Regions from separate parts of the Bradyrhizobium sp. JR4.3 genome, predicted to be linked through region 2. Evidence: predicted binding sites of a transcription regulator. Region 2 holds the regulator's gene; the other holds the start of a gene.
What was found. Region 2 encodes PhoB, which activates phosphate uptake and scavenging genes when phosphate is short. Its sites were predicted from a motif close to TGTCATNNANCTGTCAT; they were not measured.

Region 1 (7,544 bases), on a different contig from region 2:
CGGCGCTCTGCATCGGCGGCGGCGAAGCCACCGCGATCGCGGTGGAGCGCCTGACGCACTGACGTGAAAGTCCGGAAATGAGGGAACTCCGTCATTTCAGACAGACGGGTCCCGTGCCATCCTGCAAACTCGCGCAGGTGTTTCAAATCCTGCCCATCAAGATTGAGGCCCAATGATCTCGAACTGGCTCGCGGCAACGCTCGGCCGCCGCAATATCCACTACGGCTGGGTGATGGTCGGCGTGACCTTCCTCACCGCGCTGATCAGCGCCGGCACGGTCGGCGCGCCCGGCGTGTTCATCGTTCCGCTTCAGAAAGAGTTCGGCTGGAGCACGGCGGAGATCTCCTCGGCGCTGTCGATCCGCTTCATCCTGTTCGGACTGATGGCGCCGTTCGCGGCTGCCCTGCTCAACCGCTACGGCCTGCGCAACGTCACCCTGACCGCACAGCTCATCGTGGTCTCGGCGCTGGTGCTCTCGCTCGGCATGACAGAGGTCTGGCAGCTCGTCGCGCTGTGGGGCGTCGTGATCGGGATCGGCACCGGCATGACTGCGCTGGTGCTGGGCGCCACCATCGCGACGCGCTGGTTCGCGGCGCGGCGCGGCCTCGTCGTCGGCATCATGACCGCGAGCGTCGCCACCGGTCAGCTCGTGTTCCTGCCGCTGCTGGCAAGCCTGACCGAACGTTTCGGCTGGCGGCTTGCGCTCGGTTTTGTTTGCATCGCGCTCGGTGTTTCTGCCCTGGCGGTCCTGCTCGCGATGCGCGACCGTCCGAGCGATCTGGGCCTGCGCCCGTTTGGCGACGAAGGCACCACACCCCTGCCCGCGCCGCCCGTCAGCCATGGCTCGATCACCGGCGTTGCACTCGGCACGCTGCGCGACGCCTCGAAGAGCAGCGCGTTCTGGGTCCTGTTTGCGACGTTCTTCGTCTGCGGTGCATCCACCAATGGCCTGGTGCAGGTGCATCTGATTCCGATGTGCCTCGATTTCGGCATCCCGCAGGTGCAGGCCGCGGGCTTGCTGGCCGCGATGGGCATCTTCGACTTCTTCGGCACCATCATGTCGGGCTGGCTGTCGGACCGCTACGACAACCGCTATTTGCTGTTCTGGTATTACGGCCTGCGCGGGCTCTCGCTGATCTTCCTCCCCTTCAGCGATTTCTCGTTCTATGGGCTCTCGATCTTCGCGATGTTCTATGGGCTCGACTGGATCGCAACCGTACCGCCCACGGTGCGCCTCACCGCGCAGAAATTTGGGCCCGAGCGCGCCAATCTGGTGTTCGGCTGGATCTTTGCCGGCCACCAGCTCGGTGCAGGCACCGCCGCCTTCGGGGCCGGTTTCTCGCGGACGGTCTATCAGAGCTACCTGCCCGCCTTCTTCATCGCCGGCGCGCTCTGCGTGTTCGCCTCGCTGATCGTGCTGACGCTCTCGCGACAACCGAAGCCAAAGCCGCAAGCCGCGATGGCTTAGTACCTGATCGTGGTGGTGACGCCGAAGACCGCGGCGTCACCAATCCGCGCAACACCGCTCGGGTCGTCCGGATTCGGGATGCCGCCCGAGGGACGGAACACATATTGGAAGTACGGCGCGATCAGCCAGCCCGGCTTGATGTGCGCCTCATAGATCATCTCGATCAGGGTCTCGTTGCTGCGCACTGGGCTCTGGATGCCCGTGAAGAATTGGGTATCGACGTCGAGGTTGCGCGCGGAGTTCGAGATGCGCATGTAGGCCGCCGCCACGCCGACGCGATCGAGCGGACGACCGGATACGAAGCCGACAAAGCCGATGCCGCCGTCGAGATAGAGATCGATCAGGTTGCGGTCCGGCGGGCTGTAGGCGATGCGGCCGAACGCGGTGACACCCGGGATCGAGGCCGAAGTGGTGCTCTCCCTGACCTCCGGCGGCCGGTACAGCACCTGCTCGATCACCGCGAAGATACCGTAATTGCCGCGAAGCTTTGCCGGAATGCCGCTGCCGTCGGGATCGGCGATCGACCGCCCATCCGTGGCGAAGCGCTGACTGTCGAACGAGCCATAATGCTTCCAGGCGCCCGGCGTAAAATTGCCGGCGAGCGAACGGCCGCCGATATCGAGGTCGTAGTTGAAGCGGACCTGCCCGATCACCCAAGGCGGGTCGTTGACGCGGAAGGCAAGACCATGATGGTCGCGCAGCTGCGGATCCTGATTGCCCGGGCCTGACGGATCGCCATTGAACACTGCGCCGAACAGGGTGACCTGGTCCGACAGCGCGGCCTTGATGCGAATGCCGGGGACCGCGATCGGCGGCGCCGGGCCGCCGGCCGGGAGGTTCGAGGCCTTGATCGCGGGCCAGCCGAAGGTGCCGTTGATGAAGAGATCGTCGGTCTGGCTGTCGAAAAACTCGACATCGGCGGCCTGCTGGCCGGCCCTGATGTTCAAGCGGTCGTTGAAGAAGCTCTGCTCGAAATAGGCATTGTAGAGCCGCTGGTCCGGCAACGCCTCGATCTCGCTGATGGTCGCGAGATTCATGATGCAGTTGCGACTGAGGCCTCGCCCGTAGATCACGAACGCGTTGGCGTAGAAGCGGCCGCCGCTCCAGCCGACCAGCTTGTCGAGATCGGCATCGACCGAAAGATCGAGCCGGCCGAAATGGATAGCGCCGCGCCTAACGCCGCCGGACAAATTGCCAATGTTGTCGGCGATGTAGGCGGCGCCGAAATTCAGGCCCTTGTTGGCGAGGCCGTCATGCCACTCGTTGAACCATTTTGGAGCTAGCCACTCCGCCGCGTTCTCGTCCTTGGCGCCGGCCAGCGCGCTGGTGCTCGCGATCGTCCAGGCCAGCACAATCGCGGCCGCATTTCGCAGCGGAAATAGATGTGCGGTCCCGATCACGGCTGATACCGACCGGCGTGCTTTACTTGAAGATACCGGTACGCCGCATGAAGAGATAGGCCGCGCCGACTGACGAGGCCATCAGGAGAGCCGCCCAGAAAAATCCACTCTCGACCTCGGTCAGAGGCAGGCCCTTGGTGTTCATGCCGAAAATGCCGGTGATCAGCGTCGGCGGAAGCAGCAGCGAGGTCACGATCGAGAGCGTGTGGAGGTGGTTGTTGCTTTGCTCCTCGTTCTTGAAGCGCAGCTCCTCCTCGAGCAGGCGGCTGCGTTCGCGCAGCTCCACGATGTCGTGGTCGAGGCCGTCCAGCCGCTGCGCCAGCTTGCCGGCCTGGATACGCAGGTCCGGCGAAAGGTGGTCGGTGTTCTTCTGGTCGAGGCGATGGAACAGCGTACGCAGGCCGGTGAGCTGGCGATGCAGCCTGACGCAGGTCCGGCGCAGCCGGCCAAGATTGCGGCGCATCTCCGGCTTGGCCTCGTCGGCCAGAATCCGCTCCTCGATCTCGTCGATCTCCTGACCGAGCTTATCGGCCATCCTATCAAGCGTGTCGGCGACCTCATCGACGATCTTTTCGAGGAGATGGGCGACGTTGTCGACGCGGTAGCCGCCTTCGAGCACCCGGCGTGTCGCATCCGCCGAGCACAGCGCCTGATGGCGGCCGCTGATCAGGAGCCGCTCGGTCATGGCGAAGCGCAGGAACGCGGTCTCCTCCGTCGCGCTGCCGATGTCGCGCACGAGGTCGGAGAACACGCCGTAGACGCAGTGGTCGATGACGTGAAGCTGCTGGAAGGTGTCGTTGGACAGCAAGAGCTCGCGCGCGAGCGGCGGCAGCTGTGACGCGGCGATCCACGGCCGTGCGCGCGTGTCCGTGAGGTTGAAATGCAGCCAGAGCCGGCCGTCATGACTGAACTCGATCGGCTGGTCGATCGGCAGCGCCTCGGCGCCGCCGTCGCTGTGGAGGCGGAATGCCCACACCAGGCCGGGAATGCAAGGCACGGAATCCGATATCGCGCTGACAAGCTTAGCCGGCTCGGCCATACCAACTCCCACCGTCAACGAATGCCCCGCTCCGGAAGATGGCTGACGGCATCTTCCGGACCTTCGCGGGTACTCAATTACGGCATTGTTACAGTTTGATGATGACGCCCTACTCGGCGGCCAGCCCGGTAGTGGCCAACTCGGCTTCCCTGATGTAGTCGTGCACGACGCGGCCGAACGGCAGCGTCAGGTCGGCGATGTAATGATGCGCGCCGAGGCAGCGGCGGACCGGGAAATCGGCGACGGGCGCATTGACATGCGGCACCAGATGCAGCCGGCCGGGCCCCATCCAGGAGCCCTTCGGCACGATGTCGATGAGGTTGATCGCGACCAGTTGGCAGATCTCGAGGCGGCCGTCGACGCCGGGGATCATCTTCAGATTGATCTGCGTTTTCGACAGCGTCGCCCGGGTCAGATCGCCGTTGCCGGCCATGCTCTCGTGCTTGTAGCCCATCGTGCCCATGGCGACGAGTTGGCCGGCATATTCCAGCGTGCCCGTCAGCGTGTCTTTGACGATCTCGAGTTTGGGATGAGCGTATTTCTTGGGAAAGCCCCATATCTCGCGGCCGGCGGCGATCGGCGGATCATCGTCCAGATACATCTGCGAGACGAAGTTGACCTCCTCGCCGTGCAAGCGCGCGGGGATGACGAGGCCGGACTCGGTGTAGCTGCCGAAGCCGGAGGAGTCCGGCATTCTGATCCATTCGTAGTGCACGACCGGCTGGTCAATCGGCTCCAGCGGCTCCGGCAAGCCGGCGCGGATCAGGTTCGGATCGGTCTCGTAGGTGATGACGAGGAATTCGCGGTCAACAAAGCGATAGGGCCCGGCCGGATAGCTCGGCCCGGCCGCCGGCATGGACGGAAGTCTCAGCAGCTCTTCCCTGCGCATCGCTGGTCTCCTCTAGTGGCGCTCACGTGATGCCCGCCCGGCAGCGTCAGGCGGCGATGCAGATTGCTAGCCGCCGTCATTGACTTCGATGTGAAGGATTTCCGTCAGCCGCACGACCGCAGCCATTCCCAAGGCGGTCATGGTGCATGCAAGCGATGCATCGGCGCCAGAATGTCATCACGCCGTCACCGCCCGACGCAATCGTTTGGCCTCTGTCATTGAAGCATGATCTCCATGCTTGCCAGGAGGCACACCATGGACGCCCGAACGTCGCAACCGGCTCATCAGACGCATCAGCCTCCCGCACGAGGCTGGCGGCCCGAGCGCTGCGACCGCGTTGCGCTGGTGCTGCAAGGTGGCGGCGCGCTCGGCGCGTACCAGGCCGGCGTCTACCAGGCGCTGCACGAGGCCGGCATCGAGCCCGACTGGGTCTGTGGCGTCTCGATCGGCGCGATCAACTCCGCCATCATCGCGGGCAACAAGCCGGAGAAGCGGCTCGAGGCGCTGCGCATCTTCTGGGAGCGCATCACCAACCGCAAGATCTGGCACTACACGCCTGACGGAGACATCTTCCGCCAGTGGCGCAATCTCACCAGCGCGTGGATGACGTCGGCGATGGGCCAACCGGGCTTCTTCAGCCCGCATCAGGTCAATCCCTGGCTGAGCCCGGTCGGCGCCCGGACCGCCACCAGCTATTACGACACGATGCCGCTGAAAGAGAGCCTGCTCGAGCTCGTCGACTTCGACCTCATCAACGAGAAGAAGGTTCGCTTCGCGGTGGGCGCCGTGAACGTGCTCTCCGGCAATTTCATCTATTTCGACAATTCCCACGACGAGATCGAGCCGGAGCACATCATGGCTTCCGGCGCCCTGCCGCCGGCACTGCCGATGGTGCGGATCGGCACCGATCATTTCTGGGACGGCGGCATCGTCTCCAACACGCCGCTTCAGCACCTGCTCGACCAGGAAGACGCGCTCAATTCGCTGGTGTTCCAGGTCGACCTGTTCAGCGCACGCGGCGTGCTGCCGCGCTCGATCCAGGACGTGATGGCCCGCCACAAGGACATCATGTATTCCTCGCGCACCCGCCACAACACCGACGTCTACCGCCGCACCCACAACCTCAAGGTCCTGCTCTACAAGGCCTTGGCCAAGCTGCCCGACGAGCAGCTCTCCGAGGAGGAGCGCAAACTCAAGTCGAGCCTGCGCCACATGCCTGAGATCGCGATCCTGCATCTGATCTACCAGCAGAAGGCCTATGAGGGCGACGCCAAGGACCACGAATTCTCGGGCACCTCGATGCGCGAGCACTGGACCTCCGGCTACGAAGACACCAAGCGCACCCTCAAGCGCCGCGACTGGATCAAGATGCCCGACGAAGGCATGGGCCTCGTGGTGCACGACGTGCACCGGGAGACGGAGAGCGCGTAGCTCTATCGTCCCGTCGCGATCACCCAATTCCCGTTCCCGGCTTGCAGGCACACTTTCGCATTCTCGCGGCTCATTTTGCCCGAGCTTTGCTCTAGTCTTAGCACCCTCTCGAAAGAAAGGGCGCAGGGAAGGCCGGGCGCCGGCTGGCACCCGTAGTCCCGTGTGCGAGCAAGACGCGCACGGGGTGGACGACAGGTGACGCCGGCAACCGGCCTTCCCTGCGCGAATGGTTTTACGGCTTATGACGCGCTCTCCCCGGGGAGCGATGCACTATTGCCCCCGTCGCCTTGCGGATGGCTGATGTGCTGACCCGGTTGGGCAGAGCATCACCACAAGACTTGACGCACAGACCCCGGGCGTCAGGACCACACGATTTTGCCGTCCGCGCACCTCCCCGCCCCTGTCCTCGATGCCTGGCGTGCGCTCGCCATCGAGACCGAACGAGGAGGCTGTCAGCGCCGTGTCGTACCGCGTGTGCAGCTGCTCACGGGAAAACCCGCCCTGCAGCCTGCCCAGCGCGTCGACGCAGTCGCGGCCACCGCCTCCCGGCCCACGTCTCGTGACGATCGCGAAACGCCCTTGTAGCAGGCTGGGATGCGCGCAAACTACGCCTTATCCGAACTTCTGTAAATACGAATATTACTTCAGTGCGGGGTTGACAAGGTGTTTCGCGCGATGGCGCACCAGGTCTCGTGACGCACCTGTCGCCCGGCGTCTCAAGCGACCGAACCGCCGCGCGGGTTGACGATCGTGTAGCCACGCAATGAACGCGCATGCATTCGCGTCGCGTGTCCGCCCGAGTTGGCGTCGTAAGCCAGCCAGGTATCCCCGCTTAGGTGTTGCTCGAGGACGAACACATGTCCGTGTCGGGCTGCGACCATTCCCGGTGCGGGTGATGTCCGCGGGAAGCGCAGCCAGTTCGACGCAAGATTCAATTCCGGCACGATACGGCCGAACACGCGCAGAGCAGCCCCGCAGCCGCAGAAGGAGGAAGGGCAACCTGCGGGACGACTACCGACGATGCGACCGCCCGAGAGGCTCGCCGTCGCGGCGCCGCCTGCGTCGGCCGCTGTCAGTTGCGTCGCGCGATAGGATTGGAGTGAGGACCTGGGAGTTAGGAACGACCTGGAAGTCCTCTCACGGCGCGTTTGCGAATACGAGAAGTCGCAGGGCATCGTGACGTTGCATTCGGCTGCTTGATGAATGCGATAGGGCCGTGCTTCAGAAGCGACGAAACTAAAGGCAACGACGAGACACGCGGAAAGAACCGACTTGAACATTGCAGGGCTCCTAGCTGAAGGTCCCTGCCCCTGCAAA
Region 2 (7,544 bases):
GGACTCTTGCGCGGGAGTCACGCCATATTGTAGCGTTTGGATTGTCAGATACGACATCTCGTGCAGTGGTTCTGATCTTTAAGTCCTTATGTACCGGCGTAAACGTTCGGGCGTTCAAGACGCGCCCGGCGAGCCTTAAGGGATTCTGGCGGCACGGGTTTTTGAAGGCTTAGGCATTCGCTGCGAGGCCCCAGGATGGCTGGCGCGCAGCGAGGGAAAGGGTGCAATGACGGTTTTGACCTGGTCCGATGATCGCGTCGAGCAGCTGAAAAAGCTCTGGGAGGCCGGACTTTCGGCCAGCCAGATCGCGGCGGAGCTCGGCAATGTGACCCGCAATGCCGTGATCGGCAAAGTGCACAGGCTCGGTCTTTCGGGCCGCGCCAAGAGCCCATCATCGGCAGCGCCCCGGCCGCGCAAGGCGCGCCCCGCGCAGCACATGATGCGGGTGAGCCGCCCGATCTCGCGCGGCAACACCGCGCTGGCGCAGGCCTTCGAGGTCGAGGCTGAGCCGGATCCGGTCACCTACGACAACGTGGTGCCGATGAGCCAGCGGCTGTCGCTGCTCGAATTGAACGAGGCGACCTGCCACTGGCCGGTCGGCGATCCCTCGAGCCCGGACTTCTTCTTCTGCGGTGGACGGGCGCTGTCCGGCCTGCCCTATTGTGCCCAGCACTCGCGTGTTGCGTACCAGCCGGCGTCGGATCGGCGCCGCGCACCGGTGAAGCCGGGTCCGCGGTAATCACGGCAAGTCGTCGCGCAAAGACAGTTCAATAATTTCAGTGTCGTCCTGGCGAAAGCCAGGACCCATACTCCGAGCACGCAGTAGTCGTGCGAAAGGGGTAACTCTGAGTCTTCGCCAAACCACTCCCTGTGGTTATGGGTCCCGGATCAGCGCTCGCTTCGCTCGCTTGTCCGGGACGACATCGGAGAATGCAGGGACAGCTCGCCAACAAACGAGCCTGCAACCCTACACCTGCTCCGCCTTGGCAAACCGATCATCCAGCGCGTAGCCGGCGCCGCGGACGGTGCGGATCGGGTCCTGTTCGCGGCCGAGATTGAGCAGCTTGCGCAGACGGCCGATATGCACGTCGACGGTGCGCTCGTCGATATAGATGTCGCGGCCCCAGACGCTGTCGAGCAGCTGCTCGCGCGAGAACACCCGGCCCGGATGCTCCAGGAAGAACTCCAACAGGCGATATTCGGTCGGACCGAGATCGATCGGCCGGCCCGATCGCGCCACGCGGCGCTTGTCACGGTCGAGCTCGATGTCGCCAAAGGCAAGCACGGTGGCGAGCCGCTCCGGGCTTGCACGCCGCAGCAGGCCCTTCACGCGTGCCAGCAGCTCCGGCACCGAGAACGGCTTGACGATGTAATCGTCGGCGCCGGTCGCAAGACCCCGCACCCGCTCGCTCTCCTCGCCGCGCGCGGTGAGCATGATGATCGGGAGCTGCTTGGTCTCGGGACGGGTGCGAAGCCGGCGGCACAGTTCGATGCCTGACAGGCCCGGCAGCATCCAGTCGAGCACGATCAGATCGGGGATGTGCTCCTTGAGGCGGGTGTCGGCGTCGTCGCCGCGCATCACCGTCTCGACGTCATAGCCGTCGCCTTCGAGGTTGTAGCGGAGAAGCTCGGTCAGGGCTTCCTCGTCCTCAACCACCATAATGCGTGCGCCCATCGGGTCGTCGCTCCCTTAAGTCTTCAGGTGTTCGGTACCGTGTTGGCGAAGGTCGTCATGTCGCCCTTCGGCCGCTTGTCGGTGATCGCCTGGCCCTCGATCATGTAGAACACGGTCTCGGCGATGTTGGTGGCGTGGTCGCCGATCCGCTCGATGTTCTTGGCGCAGAACATCAGGTGAATACAGAACGAGATGTTGCGCGGATCCTCCATCATGTAGGTGAGGAGCTCGCGGAACAACGAGGTGCAGATGGCGTCGACTTCCTCGTCGCCCTTCCACACCGCCATCGCCGCCGGCAAATCATGCGCGGCATAGGCGTCCAGCACCGACTTGACCTGCTGCTGCACGAGGTCGGTCATGTGCTCGAGGCCGCGGAACAGCTTGAGCGGATGGAAGTCCGTCTCCAGCGCCGCGACGCGCTTGCCCATGTTCTTGGCGAGGTCGCCGATGCGCTCGAGATCGGTCGCGACGCGCATGGCGCCGACGATCTCGCGCAGATCGACCGCCATCGGCTGGCGGCGGGCGATGGTGAGCACCGCACGCTCCTCGATGCGCTTCTGCAGCGCGTCGAGCTCGGTGTCGATGGCGACGACGCGCTGGCCGAGCGGGACGTCGCGGCGGATCAGCGCGTCGACGGACTCGACGATCATGCGCTCGGCGATGCCGCCCATCTCGGCGACCAGGCGGGTGAGTTCCTGGAGGTCGGTGTCGAAAGCCTTTGCGGTATGTTCGGAAGCCATGTCGCGTCTCCTAGCCGAACCGGCCGGTGATGTAATCCTGCGTGCGCCGGTCGGTCGGCGACGTGAAGATCTTGCTGGTGTCGTCGAACTCGATCAGCTCGCCGAGATACATGAAGGCGGTCTTGTCGGAGACGCGCGCCGCCTGCTGCATGTTGTGGGTGACGATCGCGATCGTGTAATCCTCGGACAGCTCCTGGATCAGCTCCTCGACCTTGGCGGTCGAGATCGGGTCGAGCGCCGAACAGGGTTCGTCGAACAGGATCACCTCGGGCCGCACCGCGACGGTGCGGGCGATGCAGAGGCGCTGCTGCTGGCCGCCGGAGAGCGACAGGCCGGAGGCGTTGAGCTTGTCCTTGACCTCGTTCCACAGCGCGCCGCCGCGCAGCGCCTTCTCGACGCGGCCGTCCATTTCGGACTTCGAGATCTTCTCATACAGGCGGATGCCGAACGCGATGTTCTCGTAGATCGTCATCGGGAACGGCGTCGGCTTCTGGAACACCATGCCGACGCGGGCGCGCAGCAAATTGAGGTCCAGCTTGCCGTCGAGGATGTTGGTCTGGTCGAGCATCAGCTGACCGGTGGCGCGCTGGCCGGGATAGAGGTCGTACATCCGGTTGAAGATGCGCAGCAGGGTCGACTTGCCGCAGCCCGACGGACCGATGAACGCCGTGACGCGATTGGCGCCGAGCGTCAGGTTGATGTTCTTCAGCGCGTGGTGCTCGCCGTAATAGAAGTTCAGGTTGCGCACGGTCACCTTCGGGGGCGCCTCCGGCAGCACTGGCGCGTGGGGCAGCCCACCGGCCGCGCTCATCGACGATACTGAAAGATCACTCATTTTGCGGTCCTCTCGGCGCCAAGGATGCGCGCGCCAATATTAAGGGCAAGAACGGTCAGGGTGATGAGCAGCGCCCCGCTCCAGGCCAGCTGTTTCCAGTAGGCATAGGGGCTCTGCACGAAGTTGTTGATGGTGACCGGCAGGTTCGCCATCGTCTTGTTCAGGCCGAGGCTGAAGAACTGGTTCGACAGCGCGGTGAACAGCAGCGGCGCGGTTTCACCGGCGACGCGAGCGGTCGCGAGCAGCACGCCGGTGATAAGGCCGGAGCGCGCGGCGCGATAAGCGATCCGCTTGATCACCAGCGAACGCGGCAGGCCGAGCGCCGAGGCCGCCTCGCGCAACGCGTTCGGCACCAGCAGCAGCATGTCCTCGGTCGTGCGCAGCACCACCGGGATCACGATGACCGCGAGCGCGAGCGAGCCTGCGATCGCCGAGAAGCCGCGCATCGGCACGACCACCGCGCCATAGATGAACAGGCCGATGATGATCGAGGGCGCCGAGAGCAGGATGTCGTTGATGAAGCGGATCACCGAGGTCAGCCGGTCATTGCGGCCGTATTCGGCGAGATAAGTCCCGGCGAACATGCCGAGCGGCGCGCCGATGCCGACGCCAATCACGGTCATGATCAGCGAGCCGACGATGGCGTTGAGCAGACCGCCCTCATTCGATCCGGGTGGCGGCGTGTTCTCGGTGAACAGCTGGACGTTGAGTCCCGCCAGTCCGTTGTAGAGCAGCGTGATCAGGATCAGCGCGAGCCAGGTGACGCCGAAGGCCGTTGCGGCGATGCAGAGCCCGCGAACGACGATGTCCTTGCGGCGGCGGCGTGAATAGATCGGATTCATGGCGCTAGTTCCCCGCCTTCTTTTCCAGCCGCATCAGCATCAGCCGCGCCGCTGCAAGCACGAAGAAGGTCAGCACGAACAGCAGGAGACCGAGCAGGATCAGGCCGGACTGGTGCAGGCCGTCGCTCTCGGCGAACTCGGATGCGATCGCCGCCGAGATCGTGGTGCCCGGCGCGAAGATCGACGACGAGATCCGGAACGAGTTGCCGATGATGAAGGTCACCGCCATGGTCTCGCCGAGCGCTCGGCCGAGCGCCAGCATGACGCCGCCGATGACGCCGACGCGGGTGTAGGGGATCACCACGCTGCGGACGACTTCCCAGGTGGTGCAGCCAACGCCGTAGGCGGCTTCCTTCAGGACCGGAGGCACGGTCTTGAACACGTCGACCGAGATCGAGGTGATGAAGGGCAGCACCATGATGGCGAGGATCAGCGCGGCATTGAACAGGCTGAGATAGGACGGGGGACCTGCGAAGATCGCGCCCAGCACGGGCACGCCGTCGAAGATCTTGATCATGAAGGGCTGGAACGTGTTGGCGAGGAACGGACCCAACACGAAGAAGCCCCACATGCCGTAGATGATCGAGGGGATGCCGGCGAGCAGCTCGATCGCCATGCCGATCGGGCGGCGCAGCCATTGCGGGCAGAGCTCGGTGAGGAAGATCGCAATGCCGAGACCCACGGGGATGGCGATCAGCATCGCGATGAAGGAGGTGACGAGCGTGCCGTACATTGGCCCGAGCGCGCCGAGCACCGGCGGATCGGCCGACGGTGCCCAGCGCTGCGTCCACAGGAACGAGACCCCGAATTCCTTCATCGCCGGGAAGGCGCCGACGATCAGCGAAATGATGATGCCGCCGAGTATCAGAAGCACCGAGATCGCGGAGAGCCGCGTGATCCAGTAGAAGGTGACGTCGCCGAGCTTGAACGCGCTCAAGGCCTTGGCGCGATCATACGGTCCGGCGTCGTCGATTACATCGCTCTGAACGGCCATCTCTGCCACGCCGATCCCCTGTACTAAATAGCATACGTTTTTTTGTTGGTCCGTGCCCCGGATGCGGCGCAGCGCATCCGGGGCACGAGCGTCGCGAAGCTAGCTCTTGATTTCGGCAGCCCAGGTCTTCTCGATCAGCTGAACGACCGGGTCCGGCATCGGGATGTAGTCGAGCTCTTCAGCCGCCTTGCCGCCGTTCTTGAAGGCCCAGCGGAAGAACTTGATGGCTTCCTGCGAGGCCGCCTTGTCGGTGGCGTCCTTGTGCATGAGGATGAAGGTCGCCGCCGTGATCGGCCAGGATTTCTCGCCGGGCTGGTCGGTCAGGATGACGTAGTAGCCGGGCGCCTTGGCCCAGTCGGCGTTGGAGGCGGCCGCCTGGAACGCTTCGACGGTGGGCTGCACCGGCTTGCCGGCCTTGTTGACGAGGCCGGTGTAGGTCAGCTTGTTCTGCTTGGCATAGGCGTACTCGACGTAGCCGATCGAGTTCTTGGTCTGGCTGATGTTGCCGGACACGCCTTCGTTGCCCTTGGCGCCGACGCCGACCGGCCACTCGACCGCGGTACCCTCACCGACCTTGCTCTTCCAGTCCGCGCTGGCCTTGGCGAGGTAGTTGGTGAAGTTGAAGGTGGTGCCAGAGCCGTCCGAACGGCGGACCACGGTGATGGCCTCCGAGGGCAGCTTCACGTTCGGGTTGAGCTTCTTGATCGCGGCGTCATCCCATTTGGTGATCTTGCCGAGATAGATGCTGGCCAGCGTCTCGCCGTCGAACACCATCTCGCCGGGCTTCACGCCCTCGATGTTGACGACGGGAACGATGGCACCCATCACCATCGGCCACTGGACGAGGCCGTCCTTCTCGAGCTGCTCGGCCTTGAGCGGCGCGTCGCTGGCGCCGAAGGTCACGGTTTTGGCCTGGATCTGCTTGATGCCGCCGCCGGAGCCGATCGACTGGTAGTTCAGACCGTTGCCGGTCTCCTTCTTATAGGCGTCAGCCCATTTGGAATAGATCGGGAACGGGAACGTCGCACCGGCACCGGTGATATCGGCAGCAAAGGCCGCCGTCGTCGATGCGGCGACGATGCCAGCAGCGACGAGTGTTTTGAGGAAATTCATGCTGGTCTCCATACAGGGGAGCGAAGCGCCATCCGCGCCCGATCGCGCTCCCCGTGCCGCCCCTTTAGGAGCGGACAGCTGAGCTTTTACGAAGGTTTGGTGACAGTCGGATGACAGCGTTAAGCAGCTGAAATCGCTGGAATTTAGCTCAGAGCCGCAGGCTTGCCCTGGGGGAAACAGGCGGTGAAAGTGGCGCCCTGTTTGGGCACGCTTTCGATCAAAAGCCGGCCGCGATGGCGGTTAAGAATATGTTTCACCAGCGATAATCCGAGGCCGGTGCCGCCCTGCGAGCGGCTGTCGCCGACATCGACCCGGTAGAACCGTTCGGTCAGCCGCGGCAGGTGCTCCGGCGCGATGCCGGGGCCGAAATCCCGGACCAGGACCCGGATTTCCTGAGTTCCATCAGGGGCGGCGCCTGGCATCAGCGACACGATGACGCGACCGCCCGCGGCGCCGTATTTGAGCGCGTTCTCGATCAAATTCTCGAACAGGCGGAGCAGCTCCTCGCGGTCCCCCGCGATCAGTACCGGGGTCTCAGGGAGCTGGGTCTCGACCTCGACCTGGCGTTCCCGCGCCAGCGGCTCGAGCCCGTCGGCGACCTGCAAGATGATCGGCAGCAGGTCGACCAGGGTGTCGGGCCGCACATGGGCGGACAGTTCCACCCGCGACAGCGACAGCAGATCGTCGATCAGGCGCGCCATCCGGGTGGCCTGGTTGTGCATGATGCCGAGGAAGCGCTCGCGCGCCTTGGGATCGTCCTTGGCCTGGCCCTGGAGCGTGTCGATGAAGCCGGACAGCGCGGCCAGCGGCGTGCGCAGCTCGTGGCTGGCATTGGCGACGAAATCGGCCCGCATCTCCTCGACCCGACGCAGCGGCGTCTGGTCGTGGAAGGTCATCAGCATGCATTTGTCGGCGCCGCCGAAGGTGGTCGGCACCGGCACCGGCGTGATGGTCAGCTCCATCCAGCGATCGACCGGGACATGGTCGAGATAGGTCGCGCGCCGCGGCTCGGTGGTCGCGATCGACTCGCGCAGCGCCGTGATGATCTCGGGCGAGCGCAGCGCGAACTGAGCGAGCTCATTTCGGCGCAGCGCCGGCGCGAGCTGGGCGGCTGCGGCGTTGAGATGGATGACGCGGCCGGCGCGGTCGAGCAGCACCGCGGGATCGGGCATGCCGGCAACCACCGCGGCGACCGCCGCGCTCTCGACCGGGTTGACGCGGCGGGTCTCTTCGCGCGAGGCGGCGGTATCGTGCAGGCGCCACGGGATCAGCGCTGCGACCGCGACGCAGAGGAAAACCGCGATGGCATGCAGTGCCGACAATTCGCCCAGCGAGACCACCACCG

Region 1: a site for PhoB is predicted at 4,969-4,985, ahead of ABIB91_RS13140 (acetoacetate decarboxylase). Genes of this name have one in related genera too.

Annotation. Positions count from the first base shown of each region.
Region 1 covers NZ_JBEPQF010000006.1:252,635-260,178, reverse strand. Annotated here, with positions in the region: gene ABIB91_RS13160 (acetyl-CoA C-acyltransferase) at 1-62, shown strand, start outside; gene ABIB91_RS13155 (MFS transporter) at 173-1,468, shown strand; gene ABIB91_RS13150 (carbohydrate porin) at 1,465-2,868, opposite strand; gene ABIB91_RS13145 (transporter) at 2,891-3,907, opposite strand; gene ABIB91_RS13140 (acetoacetate decarboxylase) at 4,017-4,796, opposite strand; gene ABIB91_RS13135 (patatin-like phospholipase family protein) at 5,052-6,227, shown strand; gene ABIB91_RS13130 (hypothetical protein) at 6,944-7,507, opposite strand.
Region 2 covers NZ_JBEPQF010000008.1:229,094-236,637, forward strand. Annotated here, with positions in the region: gene ABIB91_RS16035 (GcrA family cell cycle regulator) at 227-739, shown strand; gene phoB (phosphate regulon transcriptional regulator PhoB) at 968-1,675, opposite strand; gene phoU (phosphate signaling complex protein PhoU) at 1,699-2,415, opposite strand; gene pstB (phosphate ABC transporter ATP-binding protein PstB) at 2,426-3,250, opposite strand; gene pstA (phosphate ABC transporter permease PstA) at 3,247-4,092, opposite strand; gene pstC (phosphate ABC transporter permease subunit PstC) at 4,097-5,086, opposite strand; gene pstS (phosphate ABC transporter substrate-binding protein PstS) at 5,186-6,199, opposite strand; gene ABIB91_RS16070 (ATP-binding protein) at 6,343-7,544, opposite strand, start outside.